Regions from separate parts of the Lactobacillus sp. M0393 genome, predicted to be linked through region 2. Evidence: predicted binding sites of a transcription regulator. Region 2 holds the regulator's gene; each other region holds the start of a gene.

Region 1 (8,008 bases), on a different contig from region 2:
CAAATTCCACTCAATCGCTTAACTTCCGTTACCGGCTTTTCTGGCGCGGGTAAGACTACCCTAATTCTCGATTCCCTCATTCCTGCACTTAAAGCACAAAAAAATCTTAAAAATGGTCCTGATTGGGTAAAAAATTTAAAAAATGATGCTATTAAAAATGTAATTAGTGTTGACTCTACACCTGTTGGTAAAAATCAACGTTCGACTGTTGCAACTTATACTGATATTATGGATAATTTGCGTAAACTCTTTGCTAAACAGCCATTAGCAAAAAAATTAAAATACCGTGCGTCACATTTTTCTTACAATAACAAAGTGGGTGCCTGTCCGGCATGCAACGGAACCGGTGTAATTTCACTTGACATCCAATATCTACCAGACATGGTTGAAACATGTTCTGTATGTGGCGGTCACCGTTTTAACCAAGAAGTTTTACAAGTAAAATGGCATAACTTAAGTATTGCGGATGTCTTGGATTATTCCGTTGATGATGCGCTGGATAAAGAACTTTTTAAAAATGAACCAAAAATCAATAAAACAATTACAACTTTGCATGATATGGGTCTAGGATATTTGCACTTGGGAGAATCTACTCCAGCTTTATCAGGAGGAGAAGCACAACGCTTGAAACTAACCAGTCATATCCATCAAAGACAAAATGGGACACTATTTGTTTTTGATGAACCGACCGTTGGCTTACATCCACAAGATGTCAGAACCCTTTTGCATGTTTTTCAAAGATTACTTGAGCAAAAAGGAACGATTATTACAATCACACACGATTTGGATATTATGGCAAACAGTGATTATATGATTGATATGGGACTAAAAGGTGGGCTGCAAGGCGGAAAAATTATTGCAAGTGGATCGCCTGTGGATATCTCTCGAAAATCTAATAGTTTAACTGGCAAATATTTGCGAAAACAATTTAAATTGTATCAAAAATAGCAGCAAAAAGTCTTTAAAAGAAGTACAAAAGCTTTTATATTAAGGCTTTTTTTGTTTGTGGAAAAGACGGAAAATCTGTGGAAAAGTTAATCATAATTATTGCTTTCTGTGGATAACCTGCTATAATATTATATGTAAGTAATTAGCAGTCGAATGCAACGAGTGCTAATTACAAATTTATAACCTATCAAAGGGGTGTTTGCATATGGCATATTTTGATAACGATTTTGACGATTTATTTAACGAACTAAACAATTCATTCTTTAACAATACTAACGACAACGGTGGTGCTATTCCTATTCATTACTCCAGTAGTATGAATATTTCTCCGCAAGATTTGAATCAAGGTGGGCAAATGGGACAAAAACAAGGTCAAAAACCAATCGGTGTTGATCTGGTTGAACAAGCTAAGAAGAATAAGTACGATCCTGTAATTGGGCGTGATGAACAAATTCAGGAAGTAATTGAAATTTTAAGTCGGCGCAAGAAGAATAATCCAGTATTAATTGGACCTGCCGGGGTTGGTAAAACAGCCATTGTAGAGGGCTTGGCACAAAAGATTGCTGCAGGCGATGTTCCTGATAAAATGAAGGACAAGCATATTATTGCAATTAATATTAATGATATGGTTGCAGGATCAAGCTTGCGTGGCAGTTTTGAAGAGCGCCTTAAGAAAGTGATTGACGAAGCAAAAAAGAATCCGAATATTATTTTATTTATTGATGAATTACATAATATAGTTGGTGCGGGTTCTACTGATTCTGAAAATAATAACGGTGATGCCGCTAATATTTTAAAACCGGCTTTAGCAAGTGGCGATTTAAACTTAATTGGTGCAACGACTACAAGTGAGTACCGCAGAATTGAAAATGATGCGGCACTAGCACGTAGATTCCAACCGGTACAAGTTCCTGAACCATCAGCTGAAGTTACCGTTAAAATCTTGGAAGGACTAAAAGATAAATATGAATCCTTCCATCACGTAAAATATAATGACAGTGCTTTGAAACTCGCAGTTGAATTATCGCAGCGTTATATTCAGGGACGTTATTTACCTGACAAGGCCATTGACTTAATGGATGAGGCAGGTGCTAAAAAGGGTCTTGATACAATTCCCAGCGATGAAGCAACTTTAAAGAAACGGATTAAAAAGCTTGAAAGTGAGAAAGAAGCTGCTGCCAAAAAAGAAGATTATAGTAGAGCAAGCGAGTTGAAAAAGCAAATTGAAGACTTGCGTGATAAGGCTAATCACGTGGATGACGCTGCCACTCCATATGTTACTGACGAAGATATCTACGCTTTAATCGAAGCTAAGACTAAGATTCCAATGAGTGAGTTGCATGCAAGTGCAGGACAAAAGAATCTTGATCTGGCAGAGAAATTAAAGAAAGTAGTTATTGATCAGGATAATGCTGTTGACGTCATTACAGATGCGATTGCCCGTAAACAAGTTTTCAAAGACAATGATCGTCCTACTGGTACGTTCTTGCTAACAGGACCTACTGGCGTAGGTAAGACGGAATTAGCTAAACAATTAGCCATTCAACTATTTGGTGGTGAAAATCATCTTATTAGATTGGATATGTCTGAATATCAAGATCAGATGGCAGTTAATAAATTGATCGGTTCGGCACCGGGCTATGTTGGTTATGGTGAAGGTGGCCAATTAACTGAAAAAGTTCGTCATCAACCATACAGTTTGATTTTGTTTGATGAAATTGAAAAAGCTAACCCACAAGTATTCAATGCCTTGCTTCAGATCATGGACGATGGGCGCTTAACTGATGCTCAGGGCAGAACAGTTTCCTTTAAGGACACAATTTTAATCATGACTTCTAATGCAGGCTACTCTGACCAATTATTAAAAGACAGCAAAGTTGATCATGATAAATTGATTAAAGCTCTTGAGACCTACTTCAGACCAGAATTTTTGAATAGACTTGATGCTATTGTTCCGTTTAATTCATTGACCAAAGATGATATGAATAAGATCATTGATATCTATTTGAATAAAATGGCACATGTTTTGGCCAAAAAAGGTGTTAAGGTTGAAGTCTCTGATGAAGCTAAAGCCTACTTAGCAGACAAAGGATATGATAAGAAATTTGGTGCAAGACCTTTGCGTAGAGTCGTTGAACAAGATTTGGAAACGCCAATTGCCAAATTATTAATGAAGGAGCCTGACACTAAAGAAGTTAAGTTTACAGCAGATGATAAGCATGTATACCTAAATGATGCCGCAATTTTGGACATTTCGGCAAAAACTGATACTGAAACTAAAGATAGTGCAAAGCAAGACTAATTTTAAAAACGAGAGTCATCCTATGAAAGTGATGTAAGCCCTGAAATAAGTTAAATTTGGGGAGTAATATCACAATGAAGGGATGACTCTTTTTTTGGATATATTCGTTTCACGTGAAACCAGATGTACATACAAAAATACATTTTTGTTTTATTATTAGAAATTCATATTATTTTATTGGAAAATAGAAAAGTTTTACTATTGACAATAAAAAGAAATTAGTTTAAATTAGTTAACAATTAAATTAATATTAAAAGCTAAAAAGAAATTTTTAGCTTATGTAGTTTTTTATAGGGGACAGTTCAAATGAAACAACGAGTAGAAGACCTAGATTGGAAAAATCTGGGATTTAAGTATCGAGATCTGCCTTATCGCTATGAGGCAAAATATAAAGATGGTGAATGGCAGGAAGGAAAACTGACTGAAGATTCAACCATGACATTTTCTGAAGGTGCAGAAGTCCTGCACTATGGTCAGGAGATTTTTGAGGGCTTAAAGGCCTATCGTAGAAAAGACGGTAAAATCAACCTGTTTAGACCTGATCAAAATGCACACCGCTTTACCCTTTCAGCAAAGCGGTTAGCCATGCCGCCTTTCCCTGAAGATAGGTTTGTTGCTGCAGTAAAGCAAGTTGTTAAGGCTAACGAAGAGTTTGTACCACCATATGACAGTGGTGCGACCCTGTATTTACGGCCACTTATGGTGGGAACATCAAAAGTTTTAGGTGTTGAAGCAGCCAGCGAATATACTTTCCGCATTTTTGCGGTTCCAGTTGGCGCATATATTAAAGGATTGAACCCTGCAGATTACATTGTTAGTGAATACGACCGTGCCGCATATGCCGGTACTGGTCAAGCAAAGACATCAGGTAACTATGCCAGCAGCTTGCTTCCGTCCGTTGAAGCACACAAGAACGGCTTTGCCGATTGTCTTTACTTGGATCCACGTGAACATAAATATATTGATGAATTTGGTGGTGCTAACTTCTACGGCATTACCCAAGAAGGTCAATTTGTCACACCAAAATCACAATCGATTTTGGTTTCTATTACTAAGCGCTCACTTTTGGAAGTCGCTAAGTGGCAAGGCCTAAACCCGGTTGAACGTCAAATCACTTTGGAAGAAGCGTTCAACATGAAAGAAGCTGGTGCGATGGGTACAGCTGCTGTAATTTCACCCGTAGGTTCAATTACCTATAAGGGTGAGAAGCACGTTATATACAGTGAAACAGAAACTGGACCGGTAACGACTAAGCTTTATAATGAATTAGTTGATATTCAGTACGGTAATAAAAAAGGCCCAGAGGGCTGGGTCCAAACAGTAGAATAAGTTTAAATATCGGGAACACAAAAGCGAGGCTTATGCCTCGCTTTTTTTATTGCTATAGTATTGAAGTAAAAGTTTAATTATGAAAATCTTTATTCTTCAATCTTATTTAGACTATTCTCCAGCAATTTGCGAAAACTTTTATCGGCTGGTATCGATTTATCCGCAAACCAACCAGTTCCAACGTTGACAATATCTCCTATTGCTAAATCTCTAATGCACCTGCTTGCCAGTAATTGCTTTTTAGGATCAGTAAACTCAGTTGCTATCATTTGATTAAAGATAGATTTAAGTTCATTAAAAGCTGCGTTAGTTTCAGGAAACATATTGGTACGCGGCATTTTCAAAACAAATTGTGCTAAATGAAAATGATTAAGCGCTATTTGGCGAAATTCCATTGCAAAATCAATAATTGCTGTCATGCCGGCTTTACCAAATAAGTTTCGTCGCAGCTGATCAGTCATTAAACTAATTATCCGAGCAACTATAGCATAATTTAGCGCTAACTGATTAGGAAAGTAGTTATATAAAGCCTGTGATTGAGTACCAAGTTCTCTGGCAATGGTCGCAAAATTATTTTCTTTTTTGTTTTCAATTAATTTAATACTGGTTTTTATAATTAATTCTTTAGATAAAATTTGACGTGGCATACTAAACTTCCTATTTGCTTGACTTTTACAACTTGTAAATTATAATTACATATTGTAACTATAACACAAGATATGGCAAAAATTAAGAGGTCAAGCATTATGAAAATTTTTTTATTAGGATTAATAGGGTTAGTAATAGGAACCTTTGTTATTCTTTTTGGTGGCGGCGGCGCAGCCATCTACCTGGCAATTTTGACCGGTTTGTTTGGCTTAAATGCGGCAACAGCTTCTTCAACTTCACTAGTGACTGCTTTACCTTCATTAATTATCGGAGCAATTAGTTATTACCACCAAAGACAAATTAATACTAAAGTGGGTAATCAAATGTTACTCACGGCAATTCCAGCTGTAATAATCGGGGCACTGGTCTCAAAATATATTCCCGCTAAAATTTATAAGTGGCTAATAGGAATTGTCTTAGTAGTGCTTGGCATTAATATGTTATTTAAGAAAAAAGCACAAACCGTAGAAACAGTTAAGAAAACGCAGTTTGCCAGAATGGAAGCTGGAATTTATGGTATTTTGGGCGGCTTAATGGTTGGCGTAGCCGGCATGAGCGGTGGTGCTGTTATTATCGGTGGTTTATTTTTGCTGGGGTTACAAGATTTTCAAGCTACTGCAACTTCAACTTACGTTTTAGTTTTTATGACCATTACGGGCGCAATCTTTCATATTGCTGACGGCCGGGTAGACTGGACTGCTGGCTTGCCCTTGATGATTGGCGCTATATTAGGTGCAATAATTGCACCAAGACTAGCCCAGATTTTAGCTAAAACTAAAATTACTCGTTACATGAAACCTACAATCAGTATTTTGCTTATATTATTAGGGGCTAAGTCATTGCTTTAGCTAATATTACGTAAAATTTTTAAAAGCACTAGTATTCAACTAATACTGGTGCTTTTTAAATTATTTTATTTTGCTGTATGTTTTTAGTTGTTTGAGCAGCTCGAAAGGCTATGGGAACAACAATATTGTCAACTTCACGGCCATGCAAAATTAATTTAATTAAGTTATCGACTGATAATCGTGCAATTTCTTTAACAGGTTGGACTATTGAAGAAAGACTGGGTGCAATGCTTGGCATCATTTGGAAACCATCATACCCAATTAATTGTAATTCTTCAGGAATTTTAACCGAATAATTTTGGAGTTTAAAAAGTAACTGATAAGCTGTTTCATCATTAACAGTAAATATGCCATCGATGTTATTAAGATGGTTAATGACTTTGTCCAACAATAAAGGTGCTTCAGGGTCAGTTTCACTGCATTCAAAAACCTGGTAAGATACATTTTGCTCTTTTGCTATTTTAAGAAACCCTTTTTTACGATTTAAGGATCCATTGGGATAGTTAGCATAGGTGCCAACAAAAGCAATTTTTTTGGCACCCCGTCTGATTAGTTCATTTGCAGCAATCTCACCGCCATGATAATTATCGGAAGTAATAGTCGCTACTGTTGGAGTCGCAGAAGTATCAAAAAAACGGTCAATACTGATAAATGGAATGTTGGTGGATAGATAAGGATCAATATCGTTATAAGTAATTCCGATTATGCCATCAACTTTGTTTTCTTGTGCCATTTGTAAAAATTTTTTTTCGCTCGCAGGATCGCTTTGGTTATTTGAAAGTAACATACCATATCCACGATTTTGTAATTCCGCTTCAACATAATAAGCAAATTCTGCATAAAAGGGATGCCAAACAAAAGGTACGCTAAGTGCAATCATTTTTATTGAGTCAGATTTTAATGCTTGAGCTAGGCGGTTCGGCTGATATCCTAAGTCTGCCATTGCCTTGTGAACTTTATCAAAGGTAATCTTTGAAAACCCACCCTTATGGTTAAGAACACGGGAAACAGTGGCAATAGATACTTGTGCTTTAGCTGCTACGTCTTTGATACTAGGTTGTTGAGACATTCTGATCACGCTTTTCTTAATTATTACTTACATTATACATCATAGATAACGTTTACTTGTTTTTTATTATATTTTGCTTGAAATCCTTTTAAATAAGTTTTATTATTCAAGTAAACGTTTACTGATAACGTTTGCAGAAAAAGAGAGGGAGAAAAATATTGTGAAGCAAACAAAGAAGTTAAACACATATCATTTATGGAAAAATCGGATAAGCTATGGTGTTTCAGATTTTGCTTGTAACTTGGTGTGGAACGTATTGACGTTATATATGATGTTTTTTTATACCGACGTAGCTGGCATTGCTAGTGCGGCAATTGGAACAATGATTATGGTAACTCGAATATTTGATAGTTTTGCAGATATGTTTACTGGAGTAATTATTGATAAAACACATTCACGTTGGGGTAAAAGCTTACCCTATATCTTTTTTGGCGCATTTCCGTTAGCTGTTTTCGGCATATTATTATTTTGTGTACCAAATATATCAATGACAGGCAAATTGATTTACGCATATGTTACATACTTAGGCATTTCCATTTGTTATGGCTTAGTAAATATTCCAATATCGTCAGTCTTACCTAATCTAACTAAGGACCCGGTTGAAAGAACTAATATGTCAACGGTCAGAATGGTTTTTTCGTTTTTAGGTGCAACTTTTGTTAGCGTTGCAACACTGCCTTTAGTTAAGCTTTTCGGCGGCGGCAACCAACAAAAAGGTTTTGTTTTAGTAATGAGTTTATATTGTGTCGTAGCAATTTTTATATTATATGTTCCTTTTCATAATTTACATGAAATTGATGATCCGAAGAGCGTTAAAAGTTCTGTTAAATTAAGTGAAAGTTTCAAGGCACTGTTTAAAAATAA
Region 2 (8,008 bases):
ATTTTGTGCTTCATCCCGGTGGGCTATGAAACTTAAAGCATCAACAACTTGCTTATTCAACAGAATATCAATTTTAACTAAATCTGTTGCGCGGTAACCCGTAATTTCGTAATCAAGAGAAGCATAACCCTTAGTAGAAGACTTCAAATCATCAAAAAAGTCATAAATAATTTCGGCTAATGGCATATTGTAAATTACGTTAACCCGATATTTGTCTAAATAGTCCATTGTCACAAACTCGCCCCGTTTGCGTTGACATAATTCCATCACAGGACCGACAAAATCATTCGGCACCATTACTTCTGCTTTAACAAAAGGTTCCTGCACTTCCTTATATTCACCTGCAGACGGTAAATCAGAAGGATTATCAATTACTTTTGTGGAACCATCATTCATAATTGCATGATAATCAACAGAAGGGGCAGTCATAATCAAGTCTAGGTCAAATTCCTGTTCAAGTCTTTCCTGCACCACATCCATGTGGAGTAAACCTAAAAAGCCGCACCTAAAGCCAAAGCCTAAAGCGGTTGAAGTTTCAGGTTCAAATTCTAGAGCAGCATCATTGAGCTGCAATTTTTGCAAAGCTTCTTTAAGATCATCATATTTAGAGTTGTCTACGGGATACATACCTGAATAAACCATTGGTGGTATTTGCCGATACCCAGGTAATGGCTCAGCTGTGGGATGTTCCGCTGCAGTAATTGTATCACCAACACGAGTTTCACGAACGGACTTGATGTTAGCCGTTAGGTAACCAACATCCCCAGCAATCAGAATATCCTTTTTAACCGGATGTGGACTAGAAACTCCCACTTCAGTTACTTCATACTCTTTACCCGTATTCATGATTTTTATTTTATCGCCAGGTTTAACCGTACCTTCTTCAATCCTGACAGAGAGAACTACCCCGCGATAGTCATCATATTTTGAATCAAAAATTAATGCTTTAAGTGGGTTTTGCAAATTACCCTGCGGTGCCGGAATGTCTTTTACGATTCGTTCAAGCAACTCCTTAATGCCCTGACCAGTTTTACCAGAAACTTCAACAGCGTCGGATGCATCAAGTCCCAGCATTTCTATAATTTCTTCTTTAGCTTGCTCTGGGTTAGCCGAAGGCAAATCGATCTTGTTTATTACAGGCAATATTTCTAAATCATCATCAATTGCCAAGTAAGTATTTGCCAAAGTTTGGGCTTGTACGCCTTGCGAAGCGTCGACTACTAAGAGCGCACCTTCACACGCGGCTAAAGAACGTGAAACTTCGTATGAAAAATCCACGTGTCCTGGTGTATCAATTAGATGAAAAATGTAGTCTTCGCCATCTTGAGCATGATATTTAATTTCAACCGAGTTCATCTTAATGGTAATACCGCGTTGGCGCTCAAGCGGCATATCGTCTAACATCTGATTTTTTAATTGGCGTTCAGATACTGTATCGGTCAACTCTAAAATACGGTCCGCAATCGTTGATTTTCCATGATCAATATGAGCAACAATGGAAAAGTTGCGAATGTGTTTTTGATAATCTTGTAATTTTTTTATATCCATAAATAATTTGCACCCTTTACTCTATCTTTATTATTATAGCAAATTCAACAGACTGTATAAAACTAAATAAGAAACATGCCAAAATTAAAGAGCTAATTCCTTGATATTTTAGGAATCAGCTCTTATTCAAATTGTCAAAAATGTTAATAATACTTGACTATACCGTGTTTATCAGGTTTTCCATTTTTTGCAAAAAGTTCCATATACTTGTAAAATTCTTTTTTTGTCCATTGAGGTGCATCCGCCGATATAGTTATCCCGGTATCATTTTTATTCCAATATTTATAACCCTTAGGACATTCTAACATTGCAATTTTTCTTTTCTTTTTATCAAAAAGATCTAATCAGTTAAGTCATGATAACTTGATTATCACTGTAATTTTTCTTTTAGTCTTTCAAAAAAACCTTTTTCTTGCGGTGTTATTGACCCACCACCTGCTTTGACAAAATCAATTAGAGCCTGTTTTTGCTTCTCATTAATTGATTTTGGAATTTGAACTTGAACGGTGGTAATCTGATCGCCGTTACCGTTGCCACGCAAATACGGAACACCTTCACCGTGTATGGTAAATTCCTTATTTGGTTGAGTGCCTGCAGGAATCTTTAGCTTCTTTTCGCCATGTACTGTTTTAACATTAATCTCATCGCCTAACGTTGCCTGAGCAAATGAAATTGGAACGGTCGTATAGATAGTTGTACCTTTACGCTCAAATTCCTTTGATGGTTTAATCCGATAATTGATGTACAAATCACCGTAAGGACCACCATTTTTACCAGCTTCGCCTTGACCTTCATAACGCAATTGCTGACCATTATCTATTCCAGCGGGAATATTGACTTCAATGGTATTCTTACCGTCAATTACGCCATTACCATGACAAGTCTGACAAGGATGTTCAATAATTACACCTTTTCCATGGCACTTGTCACAAACAGCTTGCTGTCGAATCACACCTATCAGAGATTTTTGAGTTATGGTCATATAGCCTGAGCCATGACATTTATCACAAGTTATAGGATGTGTGCCTTTTTCAGCACCATTGCCCCCACAAGTTGGGCAGGTTTCACTCCGAGTATACGAAACTTGTGTTTTCTTACCCGTAATTGCATCCATAAAATCAATAGACAACGTATAATCTAAGTCTTCACCGCGAGTTGGCGCCGTGGGATTTACATGATGTTGACTCTCACCATTGGCACCACCGAAGAAATCATTAAATATATCGCCAAAATCACCGAAGCCACCAAAGTCACCGTATCCTTGACCAGCACCACCGAAACCTCCTTGACCATTGACTCCGGCAGAACCAAATTGATCATATTGGGCTCTTTTTTGCTTGTCATGTAATACTTCATAGGCTTCGTTAACCTTTTTATATTTTTCCTCAGCACCAGGCTCATGGTTTAAATCGGGGTGATACTTCTTGGCAAGTTTGCGATAAGCAGAGGTAATTTCTTTATCACTGGCATTGCGATCTACTCCCAGCACTTCATAATAATCTTCTTGTGCCATCTATAAGCTCCTTAACCTTACAAAAGAAAAGAACTACTTTTCCTGGCAGTTCTTTTCTAATTTATTCAATTATAAACCCTTTACTTATCTGGGTCTACCTTATGAAATTCACCTTCACCTGCAGAACCATTATTACCATCTTGTGAACCAGGATTTTGTGGTCCGGCTTGAGGTCCAGCTTGTCCTTGTGCACCTTGAGCTCCACCATTAGCTTGGTACAATTTGACTGCTAAGTCTTGTGCAACCTTGGATAATTCATCCTTCTTAGCTTTCATTTCATCCAAATTGTTGTCTTTTTGAGCTTTCTTTAAAGCATCAAGTGCATCTTGAACTTTCTTAGTATCATCATCAGAGACTTTGCCTTTGACATCTTTCAAGGTCTTTTCAGTGGAGAAGATTAATTGATCAACTTCATTACGTAAGTCGACTTCTTCTTTCTTCTTCTTATCCTCTTCCGCATGTTCTTCAGCTTCTTTTTGCATCTTCTTAATTTCTTCATCAGATAAGCCGGATGAACTCTTGATAGTAATCTTTTGTTCTTTACCAGTTCCCATATCCTTAGCAGAAACATTAACGATACCGTTCTTGTCAATATCAAAAGTAACTTGAATTTGTGGTACACCACGAGGAGCTGCAGGAATATCAGTTAATTCAAACCGTCCTAAAGTCTTATCATCGGCTGCCATTGGGCGTTCACCTTGCAAAACGTGAACGTCAACAGCTGGTTGATTATCTGCAGCAGTTGAGAAAATTTGGCTCTTTGAGGTTGGAATAGTTGTATTCTTTTCAATAAGTTTGGTAAATACACCACCCATTGTTTCAATACCAAGTGATAATGGAGTTACATCAAGTAAGACAACATCCTTAACGTCACCTGAAATGACACCACCTTGAATAGCAGCACCTAAAGCAACAGCTTCGTCTGGGTTAATTGAGTGATCAGGTTCTTTACCAGCCCACTTCTTAACTGCATCCTGTACAGCAGGAATTCGGGTAGAACCACCATTTAAAATCACCTTGTCAATGTCATTAACTGTTAAATCAGCGTCTTTTAAAGCATTATCAAATGGGATCTTGGTCTTTTCAACTAAGTCAGAAGTTAATTCATCGAATTTTGCCCGAGTTAAATCGGCTTCAAGGTGCAATGGGCCAGATTCACCTGCAGAAATAAACGGCAGTGAAATATGGGTTGCTGACACACCAGACAAATCTTTCTTCGCCTTTTCGGCAGCATCCTTTAATCTTTGCAAAGCCATCTTATCTTTTGAAAGGTCGACACCATTTTCATCTTTAAAATTCTTAATCAGCCAATCAATAATCTTATTATCAAAATCATCACCACCAAGGTGGGTATCACCATTAGTTGACAATACTTGAAAGACGCCATCACCTAACTGCAGTACGGAAACATCGAAAGTACCACCACCAAGGTCGTAAACTAAGACTTTTTCATCTTCTGCGTCTTTGTCCAAACCATAAGCAAGTGAAGATGCAGTAGGTTCATTAATAATTCTCTTAACATCTAAACCAGCTATTTTACCAGCATCTTTGGTAGCTTGGCGTTGAGCATCATTAAAGTATGCAGGTACGGTAATAACAGCATCAGTTACTTTCTCGCCTAAATAATCTTCAGAGAATTTCTTGATGTACTGCAAGATCATTGCTGAAATTTCCTGTGGTGTATAAGCTTTATCACCAATTTTAACCTTGTAATCAGTTTCACCCATGTGACGTTTAATAGAAGAAATAGTATTAGGATTGGTAATTGCTTGTCTCTTAGCAACTTCACCAACTTGGATTTCTCCATCTTTAAAGGCAACTACTGAAGGGGTAGTGCGATTTCCTTCTGGGTTAGTAATAATTTTGGGTTCTTTACCCTCCAAAACGGCAACTGCTGAGTTAGTAGTTCCGAGGTCAATTCCGATAACTTTTGACATTGATATGCTTCCTTTCAATTATTGTGCTACAACAACCATAGCTGGTCTTAAAGTACGATCTTTGTACAAGTATCCCTTTTGTAAAACTCGTACAACATGATCTTTTTGATCATCATTTTCAGCTGCAACGGTTTGAACAGCTTGGTGTAAATTGGGATCAAATTTGACACCTTCAGCTATAATTTCACTGATACCGTGATCTTTCATCGCTTTAACCAGTGAATCAAGTGTCATCTGTACACCTTTTTTAAGCTGTTTTGATGCTTCGTCATCGACTTTAGTAGCTAAAGCTCTTTCTAAATTATCCATCGCTGGCAAAACATCTTTAGCTAAGGATTGAGACTCATATTTGATAAGCTGCGCTCTTTCTTTATTGTAGCGATTTTGCATATTTTGCATCTCAGCTTGACTGCGCAAATACTTATCTTCCAGATCGTCTTTTTCTTTTTGCAATTGAGTCAAATTACGCTGCAATTTACTTTCCAAAGACTCTGGTTTCTTTTCTTCGTTAGCCTTAGTCTTAGAATTTTCTACTTCTGTCTTTGACTTTTTATGCTCATCTTTTTTTGGCTCTTTTTTTGAGTTTTTACTATTATTTTCTTCTTTACTCACGGCTAACCTCCTTTATTTGAATCTACCATAATAATCAAGTAATTTTTTAGATAGTTCGTTTCTGAAATACTCGAGTAATCCAATCACCTGAGAATACGGCATATTATCAGGGCCAAGTAAAGCAATTATGCCCTTTCCATGAGAGCCAACGCTGTACTCTGCCGTAAGCAGACTGTAATCCTTTAACAAATCATTTGATAATTCGGATCCTAAACTAACTCGAACCGGATACCTGTCGCTTTTCAAATTTTGCCTATTATCCAAAATACTGGAAATCAAATCATTATGCTCAATCATTTCATAGAGCGATCTTAAGTTTGAAATATCGTCCAGAGAAATGTTGTTAAGCAAGTTAATCTGACCATCAACATAGGTTTGCTCACTGGCAGCATCGTTAATAACATCCTCGACCAAATTAATCAGTTCAGAGACATGAGCAACTTTAAGTTTATTGCCCAAAGTCTTTTTAAGATAGTCTGGAGTAACTTGATCTAAAGTTTTGCCCACCAGCTGATCGTTAATCATGCGCACAGCCTGTTCAATTTCATCACCATTAACATTATAAGGTAAAGTATAAACCTGGTCATGAACGTCACCGTCACTAGTTCCTAAGACAGCCATAATCTGTCTGTTAAACAATGGCACGATACGAAAACCAGTAATAGTTAATTCACTATTTTCAGGACCTTCCGCAAATGCTGTGTAATTGGTTAGATCCGATAAAATTTTGACAGCTGCCTGTACGATATCGTTAACCTGATGAAATGGTTGATCAAGCTGACTAATGATTCGCTTGTATACAGAAGATGAAATTTGTAAAGGTTCAACTAAATTGTCAAGATAGTAGCGGTAGCCTTCAGTTGAAGGCACGCGGCCACTAGACAAATGAGTTTTCTCAATCAAACCCTTATCTTCTAAAACAGCCATTTCGTTACGAATAGTAGCACTTGAAACCTTAATAGGCAGTTGATTCATAACAGTTTTGGACCCAACAGGATCATGTGTCTGCGTAAAATCATTGATAATTGTTTTTAAAATTAATTCTTGACGTTCGGTCAACATAAATATCGCCCTCACTTTTAGCACTCAATCTGATTAGGTGCTAACAATTTATATGATACTAGCTTTTAGCAGAATGTCAAGTTGAGTGCTAACTTTTTTCTTAAAAAACGTCAATCATTTTTTCAGTATCATTAATTAATTCATCGCAGCAAAATAATTTTTAATTTCAGCCTCGTCTTGACTCATTTGTTGTGTTAGCTCTTTTAAATTGGCAAATTTAATTTCACCACGGGTATACTTATACCATTTAATTACCATTTCCTCATCATAGGCTTCCTGATCAAAACCAAATAAGTTTGACTCAATATAAAGCTTTTTCCCCTGGTTGATAGTCACATTATAGCCTACACTTGTCATTGAGTCATACCACTTACCACAAATCTTAGTTTTAGTCGCATATACCCCAATTTTAGGAACAGCCTTGTCATCACTCCAAACCAAATTAGCTGTAGGAAAACCGAGTTTATGACCATTGCGCAAACCGTGACCAACATAGCCTGACATAACATAGGGAAAACCTAACAACTTAGCAGCTAATTCCATATTTCCGCTAGTTATCGCCTTCTTGATTTCCGTAGAACCAATTTTTTGACCATCATAAGACTGCTTAGGGACATTAATTATATTGAACCTTCCCTTAGCAAACTTAGGGAAATTTTTCATATTAGCCGTGTCTTTAGGGCCATATGTGTAGTCAAAGCCAGCAACTACAGTGTCAGCATGTAATTTTACTATAATATTATCAACAAATTCCTGTGCAGTTAGTTTACTAAAAGCTTCATTAAAGTGCATCACCAACAAATAGTCAACTTTAAGTTTCTGCATCTTGTATGCTTTTTCTGGAAGAGTATCAATGTATGTAACTTTTTTATTTTGATAAACTTCTTTTGGATGACGATCAAACGTCATTACTACTAGTGGTAAATGTCTTTGCTTTGCTTTTTCTTTTGCGATTTTGATTAATTCTTGATGTCCGCGATGAACCCCATCGAAGAAACCTAAAGCAAGAATTATATTTTGGGGAATTATGTTTTCCTTAAAAGGGTATGTTAAATGGATAATTTCCATAATAAGACCTTCATTCACCTATTCATTTTGTAAAAGCATTAAATAAGGGCGATAAATGGTACCATCTTTGCGATATATTGCCTTAACTTTATTATTGTAACGTAATGCCACCTTTTTTGCATTCGTTTTCAAAGAAATAGCTGCACCATTTTTAACTTTAGACCATAATTTATCATCAAGATCCATTTGCACGTAATTTCTAAAAAAAGAATCAATTGGTTGAATAATTTGATCAATTAATTTAGGATCTTCGGTAATTTCAGAAAGT
Region 3 (8,008 bases), on a different contig from region 2:
GTTGAGACTTCCTTTGGTCCATTCATAGGCTTTTTATCAGCTCTTGCTATACCCTCATTCTTTTCTGAACGAACAGTAACATTGACTGTTGCCTTAGCCTTGCCATAACTATAGTCAACCGTGGTCTTACCAGGAGTGCCCGAACTAATTTTTGACTTAGAAACTGTTACCTTGCTTGTATCTACAGCAGTACCTGCACTATTAGTCACATAATTAATGGCATCTTTAGTATTAAACGAATATTGATTGTTTTGCACTAAACTTACGTTCTGCGCAACAGAAATCTTGTTTCTGGCAAAAAAGTTCTGGTTAACCCAGCCGACCGTACGCCCGTCAACAATTATCTTCCAAAACTTGCCTTTCTTAGTGGCAATTGACTGTTTAGATTGAATCTGTGCGTTCTTAAAATATTTAGTCGACGTAAACTTGCCAGATGGTCCCATTTTTGAAGCATAATGATAAACTGCATAATTACCATTACCGGCTATTTTAGTAACAGCTTTGTGGTAAGTTTTTGCAGAAATATAAGAATTATTACTCCCAACAAATAAGCCAAGTGCAGCTATTGTCCCAGCAACCAGCAGCTTACTTTTAAATTTTCTTTTCATTAAACTTACAACCCCTTCTTCTACTATATAATAATAGTTTTACACTTTTTTAATTCATATATCAATAATTATTTTTGTTATTAATTTCAAGTGACTTATTATTAGATTTTTAAAAACATTTAAGTTAAAATAAAAAATTGTTATTTTTATATAAGGGAGAAGTTTCATGGGTGAAACACCAAACAATTCTAAAAAGATGATGTGGACAACGCTGGCCACTATGGCTTTCTCTATTGTGTGGAGCTTTGGCAACGTTGTTAACGGATTCATATACTTTGATGGTACCAAAGTAATTTTCAGCTGGATTATTATTTTCCTGCTTTTCTTTATTCCTTACGCCTTGATGGTCGGTGAACTTGGATCAGTTTTTAAAGATTCAGAGGGTGGCGTTGCTTCCTGGATTAACGCCACTATCGGACCTAAATGGGCCTACTATGCTGGTTGGACATTCTGGGCAGTACATGTGGTTTATATTTCCAGTAAAGGTACAACGGGCTTAAGAGGCATGGCTTGGGGCATTTTTGGTAATACTAAATGGTATGATAGTTTGCCAACAGCTTGGACGCAATTAGCCACGCTAGCAGTATTTTTGTTCTTTTGCTGGGTAGCCAGCCGGGGGATTCCAGTAATTAAAACTTTATCAACAATTGCTGGAACTTCAATGTTTATCATGTCAATTCTTTTTATTATCATGATGTTTGCGGCACCGATGATTAATCCGCATGCTAGTTTTAACAGCATAAACTGGAATTGGCAAAACTTTATGCCAGATTTTAATACGAAGTACTTTACTTCACTTTCAATTTTGGTATTTGCTATAGGTGGAGCTGAAAAGATTTCGCCATATGTTAACAAGTTGAAAAAGCCTGCAAAAAATTTCCCGAAAGCTATGCTAGGATTAGCGGGAATGGTTATGATTTCTGCCATCTTAGGTACCATTGCTTTAGCATTAATGTTTGATCCTAAAGTAGTTAATGGTAATTTGAATGAATACATTTCAAATGGTCCGTACATTGCTTTTCAAAAATTAGGTGAATATTATGGCGTTGGCGGATTATTCCTCTATATTTATGCCTGGTGCAACGTCATTGGACAATTTTCCGCACTGGTTATTAGTATTGATGCTCCTTTGAGAATGCTTTTAGGAGGCAAAGAAGCAAAAGACTTTATCCCGAAAAAGTTATTAAAAGTCAATAAACATGGAGCTTATATTAACGGTATCTGGATGATTGTCATTCTTTCTGGCGGTATCATTGCATTGCAAGCCGTTATGCCTGATGCACAAACTGTGATGGCACAATTAGTTAAACTAAATTCGATAGTGATGCCAATGCGTTATTTATGGGTTTTCATTGCCTACTTAGCTTTGCGTAAACAACATGAAAAATTCCATAACGGTACTGATAACTATCAAATGACTAAGCATCAGTGGTTAGCCTATACTGCCGGAATTTGGGGATTAGCCGTTACAGTTGCTTGTTGTTTAATGGGAATGTATTCAAATGATCCATTCACACTTTGTTTAAATATTGCCACTCCAGTGGTATTATTCCTACTTGGTTTAATTATGCCAACAATCAGACGAAAACAAGAAGAAAAAATAAGCTAAATAATACTTAACCGCCTAGCAATAGGCGGTTTTTTTACATAAAAAATGCTACACTATAATTAATTGAGGAGATGAGAATCATGCCTAATTTTTCTGATGAAGCAGGAAGTCTGTTACGTAGCCATCACTTAAAAGTAACTAAACCGCGTTTAAAAATACTTGAATATTTAATGGTACATCATAATCATCCCACCGCTTCCACAATTTTTACAGCAATTAGTGGAGATGAGCCAGCTTATCGTGCAACTGTTTATAACAATCTCAACAAATTAGTAGACGCGGGGATCGTAACTGAAATAAAAAATGGTGATGATTCTCTGCACTATGACTATTTTGTAAAACCACACTTTCATATTATCTGTAAAAAGTGCGGTAAAATTGCCGATGTTTATTATCCTGACTTTGGGAGAATTGAAGAACAGATGAGAACTGAGGCAGACAAGCAAACGGGTTTTGTCACTTCATCAAGCCACGTTGAAATCTATGGCCTTTGTCCTGACTGCCAAAACAAAGAAAAAAAGAGCTGAAAGATGCAAAATCTTAAAATTCAGACAGCAATCAAATTCTAATTATAGACTAACTTTCAATATTTGATTTAGGTTAGTCTTTTTATGTTACTTTTTTAATAAATATCTCAATCACAATATGGCAAAATTCCTAAAATAGATAACTTTCAGGTTTTTTACGACATTTCCTAAACCAAAAAAATAAGAGCTTTTCAGCTCTCATTTAAAAATATTTATTCTATTTAATATTCATGCTTACCAATAATTCAGCTCTTTGTGCAAGGTTTACATACAATTTATTATCACTAACTGATAAACCTTCAATTTCACGACCGGTGTCAAAAGAATAAGTATTTTTTAATTTGCCATCGCGGCCAATCTTAAAGATTAAGTCATTGAATGCCAAGTAAAAGTTTTTATTCTTGGTGTCATAGGTAAAACCTTGAACAGGTGAATTATTGTTTACAAAGTTGCCATCAGTTTTACCGACTAATTTTGGATACCAATTATCTCCAGTACGAGTGAATTCCCAATATTCATAGCAATTATTGGCAGTATCATGGTAAACAGTGTACATATCCTTATCTGATACAATTACACCATTTTGGAAATAGCGATTACTCTTGCCATCATCAATCCAAGTTTTAATTGTCCAAATCTTGTTAATTTGTAAATCACTCTTACGAATTTGAAGTAATTCTTCAGAGTCGTTAGTGTCATTTAATGTATTGTCATTATTTAACACATAAATATATTTATCACTTGCGCCCAATGCCTGACCATGGCCAATTGGAATATAGGGACTTACCTTGATGTTTTTAACATAATTGTTAAACTTCTTTTGCGACATATCAAGTAAATGTTGCGCATCAAACGGGTCAGTTAAAGTATTCAGATCATAACCAACAATATGACCAGATACCAAATTTGTGTGACTTAAAAGACTGGTATATGCCCAGCCATTAGAAACGGTAACACCTTCTGGAATGTGACCAACACGGTTAATATTATCGTCTGATGGATCAGCTACACTTAATAAGACTGGTTGATATAACCGTGTCTTTAAGGTCAAATCACCACTAGTCAAAGTATGTTTATTGGTTTCAGGCGTGTATTCTGTAGGGCTAATATAATTTAATGATGAACCGTAATGAGTTTTCCAAGCCTGATAATCATTTGTACCAGGTTGCGCTGGGAAGGAGGCAACGGTATTCGCATCGACCACCCCTTCTTTTTTACTCTTTCTAACAGTTATTTTAACTGTAGCAGTTGCATCTCCATAAGTATATTTAACTTTATATGTCTTAGGAGTCCCGCAATTAATGCTATCTTTTGATACAGTTACTTGACTGTTGTCAATTACTGTACCCATGCTGTTAGTTATATAAGAAATAGCATCTCTGGTAGGGAAGTTGTAGAACTCATTGCGCACTAGAGATATAGTCTTAGGAACCGCAATTTGGTTTCTGGCAAAGTAACGTTCATTAACATACCCTACTTGTCTGCCATTAACATAAATGCGCCAATAACGATACTTTTTAGTTTCAATCAACTGATCTGATTGAATATGACTATAACGAAAGTTAATGCCGTCAGCTACTTTGGTGCTAACTTTTCCGTTATTTACTTCTTTCCAGACCTTATAATTTTTGTTGCCCGCAACTTTGGTCATCATAGAAAAACCAGTAACAATTTGCTTAGGCTTAGGTTTTTTAGTATTGGTGTCGTCTGTCCCAGTTTGATCAGATTTACCTGTTTGATCATTAGTGGCATTATTATCATTATTTACATCAGTTGAGTTGCTTGATGACTTGTTGCTGTCATCTTGAACTGGCGGTTGAGCGCTATTCGAATCTGCCGCAACTGATGTAGTTGACAAGCCGGTACAAACTAGTAATCCGACAACCAATGTCAGTAAATATGGTAATTTTTTCTTATAAAGCTTCAAAATATATCCTCCAATATTTAGTTTACCTTTAAATTATATAATAAAACTCTCACTAAAAAGAATACAAAATTAATACACTTTCATTGACAGCAAGTAATGTAAGTGATTTAATTAGCACTGTACTTGATAGAGTGCTAATTATATTTAGGAGGTAGAAAGATGCTTGTACCTACAGTTATTGAACAAACTGCACGTGGCGAACGCGCATATGATATATATTCACGTTTATTGAAAGACAGAATCATCATGCTTAGCGGCGAAATTAACGATGATATGGCCAATTCAATTATTGCACAATTACTATTTCTTGATGCTCAAGACAACACCAAGGATATTTCACTTTACATTAATTCACCGGGTGGTGTGATTACTTCTGGTTTGGCAATCATGGATACCATGAACTTTATTAAATCAGATGTTTCAACTATTGCCATCGGCATGGCAGCTTCCATGGCTTCCATTTTACTGACTAGCGGAGCAAAAGGTAAACGTTTTGCATTACCTAACTCAACTGTTTTGATTCATCAACCTTTAGGTGGTGCACAGGGTCAGCAAACCGATATTCAAATTGCAGCCAATGAAATTTTAAAGAGCCGTGAAAAAATTAACCGGATCTTACATGAAACTACTGGTCAGCCTTTAGAAAAGATTCAAAAGGACACTGAACGGGACAATTACATGACCGCACAGCAAGCTAAAGACTATGGTTTAATCGATGAAATTATGGTTAATCAAAAGAAATAGTAACAATAAACTGCAATAAAAAAGAAACCCATCATTGATGAGTTTCTTTTTTATTGCTCTAAACTTGCAGCAATATCGTGAATTTTTTTAAAACGATGATTGACGCCAGATTTTGAAATCGGACCATCCGGCACCTGTTGCGCTATTTCTTTTAAAGACAATTCAGGCTCTTCAAGTCGCAATCGTGCTAATCCCTGCAATTTTTCAGGAATGTTTTCTAGCCCAATTTTACGTTCAATCAACTCAATATCTTCAACCTGCTTGGCTGCTGCATTAGCCGTCTTTTTTAAATTAGCTGTATCACAATTGACCAACCTGTTAACAGAATTACGCATATCCCGCATAATGCGCAAATCTTCAAAAGACAACATTGCATTTAATGCTCCGACAATATGTAAAAAGTCACCAATTTTTTCGGCTTCTTTTAAATAAACAATATAGCCACGCCTTCTTGGTGTACTTTTAGCATTCAGATTAAAGCGGTCATTCATAATATGAAGCAAATCGTCATTATGGTCTTTATAAATAGAATAAATTTCCAAATGATACCGACTCGTATTAGGATTATTCACACTGCCACTGGCTAAAAAAGCACCACGCAAATATGACATCGACCCTTCCCGTGAATTAATTATTCTTTTAGGAATGCTAGTAATTAAATTCAAGCTTGGGGTCAAAATTTCCAAATTATTCAGTATTTCTTTCACGTGATTTTGTAATCTCACCAAATACTGATTATTTTTTTTAAGCTTCATTTTGCGAGAGACTATCAGTTGTGGTTCAACCTTATATGCAGTTTTTATCAATGAAAAAATACGTCTAGCTATGGCAGGATTTTCAGTAGTGATATCAAGACTAATTTTATGCTCATGAAAATTCAAAACGCCATTCATACGCAGGAAAGCAGCCAATTCAGCTTTGGCATGTTCGCGGTGAATGGGCAGCGAAGTCAACTCTTTTTTTACGTTACTAGCATAGCTGGCCATTATTTGTTATTCCTTCCTGCGAGCCATTGCGGCAAATGCCAGGTTGATGATCTCTTTTGCTACCTTCTTACCGTCATGAAAAACCAATCCGCTACGCTGGTCAATAAAATCATCGGTAATCACCCGACAGCCCTGCTCGCGCAGTCCGTTAAAGTCTCTTTTCACCGGCTCAATATACGCATCGTAATCACTAGGATTAAACTTAGACATGTCAATTTTGGCACCATTAACTAAAGCAGTATTAATATAATGACCACCAAGATGTGCGTTAATTACTTTAACGTGATCACAGTCTGAAAAATGATCGGTTTCACCAAGCTGCGTCATAATATTGCAAATATATATTACTTCTGCACTAGTTTTCCTAACAGCTTCGCCTAAATTAGGTATCATCAGGTTAGGTAAGATTGAAGTAAACAAGCTTCCGGGTCCTAACACTACTGCATCAGCATTTTTAATAGCATTTAGCACTTTAGACACGGCTTTTGGTTCAGAATTTGAGTTTGTATTGGTAACCCAAACTCGTTTTATCCTCTTATCCTTATCAGTGATTTCCTTTTCTCCTGCTTGAATGGTCCCATCAACAAACTCAGCATTAAGTGTTAAGGGCTCGTTAGAGGCAGGATACACGTGTCCGTCTACGTGCATCATTTTAGACAAAGACTGGACAGCATCAAAAATATTGCCATGCATCTCATTCAAAGCAGCAATGATTAAGTTTCCGATAGCATGCCCTGAAAAAAATGAATCGGAGGAATCAAACCGATATTGAAAAATATCTTTTTCTTCCTGTGAAATTCCACTTAAAGAAACCAGCACATTGCGAATATCACCTGGTGGAACGACATTGATAAAGTTGCGAATTGATCCTGAAGAACCACCATCATCTGATACCGTCACAATGGCGGTTATTTCAGCTTCCTGTTCTTTAAGTGCATTCAAAACAACTGGCAACCCAGTTCCACCACCAATGACCACAATCTGTGGTCTTCTACTTCTAGTTACACGAATCACTTTTTCAGCATATGTCATGAAAATCACCTTTTTCTAGTGTAACGACTAATTTCGCGGTGCGTAATATCAACTGTATAGTCTTCAGCCAAGTCCTGTGCCAATTGCTGTGCAATTGCAACGCTGCGATGCTGACCACCCGTACACCCAATTGCAATAGTTAATTTGCTTTTGCCTTCATTAATGTACCCCGGCAAAGCAACTTTTAATAAGTCTAAAAATTTTTGATAAAAAGTCTGGGTTTGTTTTTTATCCATTACATAATTAAAAACCCGTTTATCGAGTCCCGTAAATGGCCTTAATTCAGGTATATAAAATGGGTTAGGCAAAAACCTGACATCCATCACAATATCTGCATCAATTGGCATACCGTATTTGAAGCCGAAAGATAATACTTCAATGGAAAATGGCTGTTTATGCTGTTTACTAAATCTATTAATCAGCTCCTGCTTTAGTTCCTTAGGTGACAAATTAGAGGTATCTATAATGTCATTAGCTCGATTCTTTATACCTGTTAAAATTCGTCTTTCTTCTAAAATACCGTCAAGCAAGCGGCCATTGCTTGCCAATGGTGGCACACGCCTTGTCTCTTTGTA
Region 4 (8,008 bases), on a different contig from region 2:
CTACTAATGTTTCCGGCGTTAAACGCAAGCTAAGACGCAACAGCTATATTTACAGTAAAACGGCTAAAAAGCTGCAGCGAAAAGCTTTAAAGAAAGGACAAAAGGTAACAACTTATGGCGCAGCCGTTAAGATCCACCGGAAGCTATACTATATCGTAGGGAAAAACCAATACGTCAAAAAGAGTAACTTTTAATAAATATTACAAGTAACAAATAAGAGTTAGGAAATTTTCCTAACTCTTATTTGTATTTGTTTTAAGTCATAATTATTAAGATAATGCCGTTTAGCACCGCTAAATAAATTGGCATCCATAAAGTTTGAGTATAAAGGTAAGACCAGGCAAAAAGTCCACCAAGAACGATGTTAATTACTAATAGCAGCACGGAATTTTGCCAATTAAGTAAACCGAACAAGATACCAGAAGTTAGTATTCCTAGAATTGCTGTTAAGACAGTGTTGCTTCTAAATGCATAATTAAATAAAAATCCAGTAATTAAAAATTCTTGCAGGATTGGCAAAACTATCCCTATTGCAGCTAGTAAAAACCAGTAAGTTAAACTTGCTTCATGGTGTAAATAAGCAATTTGGAAACTATATAATTTTAATCTGCCATAGGATTGGAGCCAGGAAACGCTAATACGTAATACCGTTACCACAGCAGTCAAGCCAATTATTAAGCCAAAATTACTCAGCCAGGAACCCCCAAAACTACGATCAAAAAAGCGCTGCTCTCTATTAAAACGATAAACAAAAAACAATGAAACCATCAACGAGATAGTCGCAAATAAGATTAAATCCCAAATATGAATCGGTGAATTAGCAGTAACTAGCTTAATCACGCCGACAACCATCAAATAACTAATAAAATAAACAAAATAGCGTATGATGTTGCCTTGCCTCGATGCTGGTGTATTCACAAAAATTACCTCTATACTATTATGTACCTTACAAGTTCCATATTATAGCAAAAAAAGCAACCTATATAAAATATCAAGAAAACTTTTCTCAATCGACACTGATATTGTTGATATCTTCTAGCGCAATTTTTTGGCCGTCAACAATAATACCATCTTCACTATAGCCACTGACAAAACCGACAATATCTGCAGGCAACTGATCATCACTGTTCATGACCTTAGCCTGTAAATGAACCATGCGGTGATTACCATATGCTTTAAGTAATTGTAAGCTAATTTCTTCTATACTCATAGTTTCTTTAGCCGAATGCTTCACGCTGCGCTTTTGCTTATCTTTATTAATTGCCATTGTATGATCGCTTAAAAAGAAGCCTTGCCACTTTTTCATTTTGCGATCTTGATAGTTTTTAAAAAAGTCTGTGACAATTTTATCAAAATCATTCATATGCATTTCCGCCATTATGTCCGCCAACTAAACTGCTACGCCTGATTGCTGTTGCACCTTTAGATAAACTAGATGCCTTAACTAAACTGGTAAAGCCATATTTCTTTCTGATTCTGTCAATAGTTATGTTTATAGTCCGTTTTTTTATCTGTTCAGAAGCTGGAACAAAGAAAGTTAATTGCTGGCAGGTATCTGGCTCTAATCTACTGCAGTTAACCCCTAAAGCACGTACAGTTTCGCCATGCCAATTTTTGCGAAAAAGTGCCAGTATTTCTTGCACTAACAAGTCATTATCATTGGTAGGACAAATTTTTTGCTGCACATTAAAGCCCTTGCGCTTGCCGTCTTGTTCGTACCTGGAAAAGCCGACAAATAAACTAATACAGCCGGCTTGTAAGCGGTGCGCACGTATTCTGGCACCTACCTGCTCACCAATTTCACGTAAGACTATCTCAATCTCCCGCTGATCTGTGTAGTCACGGTTTAAAATCTGTGAATTCCCGTAATTTTTCATTATGGGAAAATATTCTTCACTGATAATGCTGCGATCCACTCCCCAACTGATTGCAAATAACTGTTCACCAATCACGCCAAATTCTTTTTTTAGGATTGCTGGATCAGTATGAGCCAATTCGTACATATTATTAATGTGTAACCGGCGCAAACGGGCAGCTATTCTTTTGCCAATTCCCCAAACATCTTCCATGTCTTTAATTTGCCAAATAGTATCAGGTACATCAATATAATGCCAATAATCAATCATCGAACACCGGTGTTTAGCAGAAATGTCCATGGCTAGTTTAGCTAGCAATGGATTTTCTCCTATTCCGCAAGTAGTGTAAAGTCCAATTTTTGATTTGATTTCTACCTGAATTTTGCGTGCTACCAGATACGGATCGTTGCCAAACAAACGCCATGACTTAGTCATATCAATCATGCTTTCATCAATAGAATAGACATGGATATCCTCATCAGCAGCATACTTTTGAAAAATTGCCAATACCTGCATGCTGCGCTTGATGTATAAGTTCATATGAGGTTCTACTAAAATCAAATCCGGCGCTTCTTTTTTGGTGGGTAAATCACGTACTCTCATGACGTTAGTCAACCCATATTTCTTTTTCGCTAATGGTGAAGCCGCCATAATTAGCCCCGAGCCGTAATTTGTATGCGGCTGATGCGAAACTACTGCCAACACAGCTTTCATTGGGTTTAGACCTAATTGAAGTGCCTCACAACTAGCAAAGAATGATTTGTTATCAATCATAAAAATTAACCGGTGTGGTTCATAACGGTAATCATACATTGCTTTCACTTCCTATTGCAAACTTACGTTCGCTAAAATAAATTATACAAACACAAGTTCGAATAATCAAGCAAAAATTTATTCAATTTTTTTAATAGTAACTTGATATTTCCCAGCAGGTGCTGCAACACTTACAGTTTGACCAGCTTCTTTTTTCATAATTGCTTGACCCAGAGGTGAGTCAAACGCAACTTTTCCTGCAGCAATATCAGCTTCCATGCGACCGACAACCTGGTATGTTTCAGTCTCCGGATCGTCAGCAAACTTTAGTGTGACCGTCTTGCCTAAATCTACTTTACCATCGGCCTTTTTTTCGATAATTTCGGCATATTTCAACTGTTTTTCCAGATAACGCAGACGACTTTGAAGGTGGCCTAAATCACGCTTGGCCTCCGTATATTCGGTATTTTCCGATAAGTCGCCTAAAGAGCGGGCTTCCTGTAAAATTTTAATTCTTCTGGGTCTATCCTTTTTTAAACTGGCTATTTCATCTTTAATTTTTTGGTAACCCTTGGGCGTCATTTTTTGATAATAAACCAAAATATTCTCTCCTAATTATTTTCTTAAAAATATTATCCACAAGCTATAAATACCAATTTCAAAGTATCTAAGCTAATTGTTTAGCACTCTAAAAATAATAGTGCTAATTATTTTCTTTTTATGAATCTGCATACTATAATAATAATTGTAAGGAAGAAATGAAAGTCTTCTGATACAAATATATAAATTTCGAAAGGAAGTTTTTTACTATGGCAAATGATATGATGAATCGGCACAATGACCTATTTGATGCGATGAACGATTGGTTTGATCTTCCGAGAAAATTTTTTGACGATAACGAAGTAGCAAAATTAATGCAATCAGATGTTGTTGAAAACGACAAAGAATATGTGATCAAAGTTGATATGCCCGGAATGGACAAGGATAAGATACACCTAAATTATAATAATGGTATTTTGAGCGTATCCGGCTCAAGAAAATCATTTAAGGATATGTCTAAGGATAACAGTATTATCCACCGTGAAAGAAGCGAAGGTCACATTTCACGCAGCTTCAGATTACCAAATGTAGTTGCAAGTGACATTCACGCCAAATACGATAACGGTGTATTGACTATTACCTTGCCAAAGCAGCAAGCCGGTGCAAATGATAACTCAATCCAAATTGATTAACTTATTACCACATTGCATAAGTTTTAAATAAATTACTAATACATTCTCTAAAGCGAGTTCAGCTATTGAACTCGCTTTTATTTTAGCTTAAAATATATAGTAATTTAAAAATAGATTAAAAAAGGAGAATTTATTTTATGGCTCATAAATTAACTGTCCAAGAGTTGGAAGAATTTGCCGCAAACTTTAATGAAAAACCACAAAATCAAGTTGTTGCTCGAGCAGCTCAAAAAAGTGGTGTTTTAACAGCTGCTTACAATGAACGCGTTCAAGGTGAATTGACCCGTGTATTTTCAACTGAACTTGACACAGAAAATGTTACTAATCAACGTCAATCAGGTCGCTGCTGGGAATTTGCTACTTTAAACATCTTACGCCACAATTTTGGTAAAAAATATCACTGCAAGAATTTCACTTTCTCACAAAGCTACAACTTCTTCTGGGATAAAATTGAACGGGCAAATATTTTTTATGACAATATCTTAGACACAGCAGACGAACCACTCGATTCACGTACTGTAAAAGCTCACTTAGAGGGTGCAGGTGAAGATGGTGGCCAATTCCACATGGGCGCTGCTTTAATTGAAAAATATGGTGTCGTTCCTTCTTATGCAATGCCTGAAAGTTTTAATACCAATAATACTAACGGCTTTGCCAAAGCTTTGGGTGATAAGCTGAAGAAGGATGCTCTGGTATTGCGTAAGTTAAAGCAGGCCGGTAAAGACGATGAGATCGAAAAAGCCCGTAAGCACTTCTTAAGTGAAGTTTACCAGATGACCGCAATTGCAGTCGGTGAACCACCTAAGAAATTTGATTTGGAATATCGTGATGACGATAAGAAATATCACCTGGATAAAGATTTAACTCCACTGGAATTTTTGCATAAATACATGGGTGACGTTGATTTTAATGACTATGTCGTATTGTCTAACGCTCCGGACCATGAATATGATAAATTATACGGTCTACCTTTTGAAGATAATGTTGAGGGGTCATACCGCATCAAATTCTTAAACGTGCCAATGGAGTATTTGGAAACTGCAGCTGTTAACCAGTTAAAAGACGGCGAAGCAGTCTGGTTTGGCAATGATGTTGGTGAACAAAGTGACCGCAAGAAGGGCTACCTTGACAGTGATTTGTATCAACTAAGCGAACTCTTTGGCGTAGACCTTAAGATGTCCAAGGCTGATCGTTTGCGCACTGGTGCAGGCGCTTCTACTCACGCAATGACTTTAGTTGGTGTAGATGAAGACGGTGGACATGTTCGCCAATGGAAGGTTGAAAACTCCTGGGGCGAAAAGAATGGCGACAAAGGATTCTTTGTTATGAACAACGACTGGTTTAAAGATTATGTTTACGAAGTTGTTGTCCACAAGAAGTACCTGACACCAGAGCAAGTAGCTATAGCAGAAGGTCCAATTACTGATTTGCCAGCTTGGGATTCACTCGCTTAGAGCATTATATCTAATAAAAAAGACGAAATTCACAATAGAATTTCGTCTTTTTGTCTATTTAAAAACAATTATGTAATAAAATTGACTGCTTTTAATTTCAATTGACTAATTTTTGGTCCAAAAACTGCAAACTTTTTTGCAAAAGAGCAAAAAATAGCTTTTTAGTCATTTTTTTAATTAGTACATTATGGGCTGCTTTATTCTCGTCTTTTCCCTTAGCAATATACGTTTGCCCATATGCATCGCCGTGATTAGTATTAACTTTAATGTTGGCTGGAACGGCCTCAAAAAATTCTGGCCAAATTGCATACTCCATTGCAACTAGGTCGTGTACAGGTGCATCTATAAAACCAAATTGTTCGCCTGACTTTTGATAAAAATGTAACAAATTACCTGCCATTTTAGATGCTGGACCACCAAATTGAAGACTTGCTATTTGTTTTTTAGTAATAGTAGTTTTTTCAGTTACATCTAAACCCGCCATGATCACTTCCAAGGGTGAACTAAAGACAATTTGCGCTGCTTCAGGGTCAGTCCAAATATTGAATTCAGCTAAGTCAGTAGCGTTGCCGTGATCTATACCTCCGCCCATAATAACTATTTTAGCTATTTTAGGTATAATTTCGGGAAAAGTTTTAATTAATAACGCGATGTTTGTGAGCGGTCCCGTAGCAACAATAGTCACCTTTTGAAACTGCTTTTTCAACATATTTGCCATAAAACAAATTGCATTGTCATCTTCAACCGGATAAGCATATTTATTTAAACTATCTGAGCCATCCATACCAGTGCTGCCATGAGCTTTTGCCTGCACGTGTAATTGATTAAGCAGTGGCCCTGCTTGTCCTTGAACTAACGGAATGTGTTGCTTACAAAAGGCTAGTAAGTAGCCCGCATTTTGCGTTACCAAATTAATATTCTGATTGCCGCCAACTGTGGAAACACATAAAACCTTTACCTTATCAGGATTACCTAAAGCAGTTAATAAAGCCATCGCGTCATCTTGACCAGGATCGCAGTCATATAAAATATCCATTAATTTACCGCTCTTAGTAGATCTGTAACTGTTAAGACGTTGCTAAACCCTAGTTTTTTTGCCAGTTGACCAATTACTGGCGGTTCTAATTTACTCTTACGTAAAAGAGACTCATCACTAAAAATTTCTGCAGGAGAACCTTCTTTTTGCTTATGAGCCTGAGCAAAAACTATCACGCGTTTAAAATTATTAACTACAAAGCTCATGTCGTGTGTAATTGTAATCACTAGCTTATGCATGCTTGTTAGTTTTTTGATAATTTTATTTAAACGTATAATTGAGTTATGATCCTGCCCTGCGGTTGGTTCATCAAAGACCATAACTTCTGGGTTCATAGCTATAATTGCCGCAATTGTAACAAATTTTCTTTGAGAATAAGGTAAATTATATGGATGTTCATTTAATTTATTATCCAAGTGACACAGTCTAGCAGCATCTTTTACCCTGGTAGTTATTTCCGTTTGTGGCAGCTTTTGCTTTTTTAGCGAAAATGCAATTTCTTTTTCAACTGAATCTTGAAAAATCTGCTCATCAGGATTTTGAAACACATACCCCACATGGTGAGATAATTGAGCTACACTGATTCCTTTAGTATCTTTATCATCGAGTAAAACTCGACCCTCATCAGGTCTAATCAATCCGTTCATCATTTTTACAGTTGTAGTTTTACCAGCACCATTTTGTCCTATAATAGCTACTGCCTCACCTAGTTCAAATTCTAAATTGACACTTTCAACTGCATTATTTTTATTATCATACGAATAACTGACATCATCCAGACTTAAGTAACTCATGCTTTAGCTTCCTTTAACATTTCATATGCTTCATCAACTGTAACTGGAACTTGTTTTGATTTAGGATATTTTTTTAAATAGAAAGCTGATACTTCTGGAATCTGTCCACCTGCAGCTACTACTTTTTCATCACTAAAAACATGATGTGTTTCTCCTTTAACCACAAGTTGTCCGTCTTGGATCACTGCAATTTCATCACAAACTTGAGCTAGTAAATCAACTTTATGATCAACAATAATTATGGTCTTACCTTGCTTTTTCAAGTTTTTGACAATATTATACACAGCTAATGTCGAGCTGGGATCCAGCTGTGAAGTAGGCTCATCTAAAATAATTAATTCTGGATCTAATACAATAACTGAAGCCAGAGCTACCATTTGTTTTTGACCACCAGATAAATCATAAGGATTCTGATTACGTATTTTTTCTAAGTTTAATAATTTTATGACCTGCTCAACTTTTTCATTAGCTTCTTCTCTGGGAACAGCCAAGTTCTCCAGTCCATAACCTATTTCATCATAAACTGTATATTTAACGCCAGTTATTTGTGTAAACGGATTTTGAAAAGCATAGCCAATTTTTTGTGCCAGTCTGCCCAGGTTAGAAGTATCCAGCGGTTTGTCTTCAAAGATAACCTTTCCTTCAAGTTCGCCTTTATAAAAAGCAGGAATAAAGCCACGCATTATATTGCACACAGTCGTTTTACCAGAACCATTGCTGCCAATAACACCCAATACTTCACCTGGCTCAACCTTTAATGACAGATCTTTAATCGTTAGGTCTGAAGTTAACGGATAGCGATAATTGATATGTTGCAGTTCTATTAAGCTCATAGAAATTTACCTCCCCAAATAACAAAAACAACCAAGATTAAACAGAGTAT

What was found. Region 2 encodes HrcA, which represses chaperone genes, less so after heat shock. Its sites were predicted from a motif close to TTAGCACTCNNNNNNNNNGAGTGCTAA; they were not measured.
Region 1: H3R29_RS07305 (ATP-dependent Clp protease ATP-binding subunit) is a predicted target of HrcA. The motif match lies at 1,091-1,117, and genes of this name have one in related genera.
Region 3: clpP (ATP-dependent Clp endopeptidase proteolytic subunit ClpP) is a predicted target of HrcA. The motif match lies at 4,783-4,809, and genes of this name have one in related genera.
Region 4: H3R29_RS02955 (Hsp20/alpha crystallin family protein) is a predicted target of HrcA. The motif match lies at 3,290-3,316, and genes of this name have one in related genera.

Annotation. Positions count from the first base shown of each region.
Region 1 covers NZ_JACFPK010000007.1:98,304-106,311, forward strand. Annotated here, with positions in the region: gene H3R29_RS07300 (AAA family ATPase) at 1-948, shown strand, start outside; gene H3R29_RS07305 (ATP-dependent Clp protease ATP-binding subunit) at 1,154-3,250, shown strand; gene H3R29_RS07310 (branched-chain amino acid aminotransferase) at 3,557-4,579, shown strand; gene H3R29_RS07315 (TetR/AcrR family transcriptional regulator) at 4,669-5,226, opposite strand; gene H3R29_RS07320 (sulfite exporter TauE/SafE family protein) at 5,326-6,075, shown strand; gene H3R29_RS07325 (LacI family DNA-binding transcriptional regulator) at 6,131-7,144, opposite strand; gene H3R29_RS07330 (glycoside-pentoside-hexuronide (GPH):cation symporter) at 7,305-8,008, shown strand, end outside.
Region 2 covers NZ_JACFPK010000004.1:16,035-24,042, forward strand. Annotated here, with positions in the region: gene lepA (translation elongation factor 4) at 1-1,548, opposite strand, end outside; gene dnaJ (molecular chaperone DnaJ) at 1,919-3,061, opposite strand; gene dnaK (molecular chaperone DnaK) at 3,142-4,998, opposite strand; gene grpE (nucleotide exchange factor GrpE) at 5,017-5,610, opposite strand; gene hrcA (heat-inducible transcriptional repressor HrcA) at 5,623-6,672, opposite strand; gene ribF (riboflavin biosynthesis protein RibF) at 6,808-7,740, opposite strand; gene truB (tRNA pseudouridine(55) synthase TruB) at 7,759-8,008, opposite strand, start outside.
Region 3 covers NZ_JACFPK010000006.1:163,025-171,032, reverse strand. Annotated here, with positions in the region: gene H3R29_RS06760 (GW dipeptide domain-containing protein) at 1-608, opposite strand, end outside; gene H3R29_RS06755 (APC family permease) at 775-2,217, shown strand; gene H3R29_RS06750 (Fur family transcriptional regulator) at 2,298-2,744, shown strand; gene H3R29_RS06745 (SH3-like domain-containing protein) at 2,962-4,671, opposite strand; gene clpP (ATP-dependent Clp endopeptidase proteolytic subunit ClpP) at 4,831-5,415, shown strand; gene whiA (DNA-binding protein WhiA) at 5,466-6,401, opposite strand; gene yvcK (gluconeogenesis factor YvcK family protein) at 6,408-7,433, opposite strand; gene rapZ (RNase adapter RapZ) at 7,439-8,008, opposite strand, start outside.
Region 4 covers NZ_JACFPK010000003.1:71,455-79,462, forward strand. Annotated here, with positions in the region: gene H3R29_RS02930 (MucBP domain-containing protein) at 1-194, shown strand, start outside; gene H3R29_RS02935 (type II CAAX endopeptidase family protein) at 256-918, opposite strand; gene H3R29_RS02940 (hypothetical protein) at 1,007-1,363, opposite strand; gene H3R29_RS02945 (Y-family DNA polymerase) at 1,356-2,669, opposite strand; gene greA (transcription elongation factor GreA) at 2,748-3,209, opposite strand; gene H3R29_RS02955 (Hsp20/alpha crystallin family protein) at 3,419-3,841, shown strand; gene H3R29_RS02960 (C1 family peptidase) at 3,979-5,295, shown strand; gene H3R29_RS02965 (nucleoside hydrolase) at 5,393-6,331, opposite strand; gene H3R29_RS02970 (energy-coupling factor ABC transporter ATP-binding protein) at 6,331-7,125, opposite strand; gene H3R29_RS02975 (energy-coupling factor ABC transporter ATP-binding protein) at 7,122-7,958, opposite strand; gene H3R29_RS02980 (energy-coupling factor transporter transmembrane component T) at 7,955-8,008, opposite strand, start outside.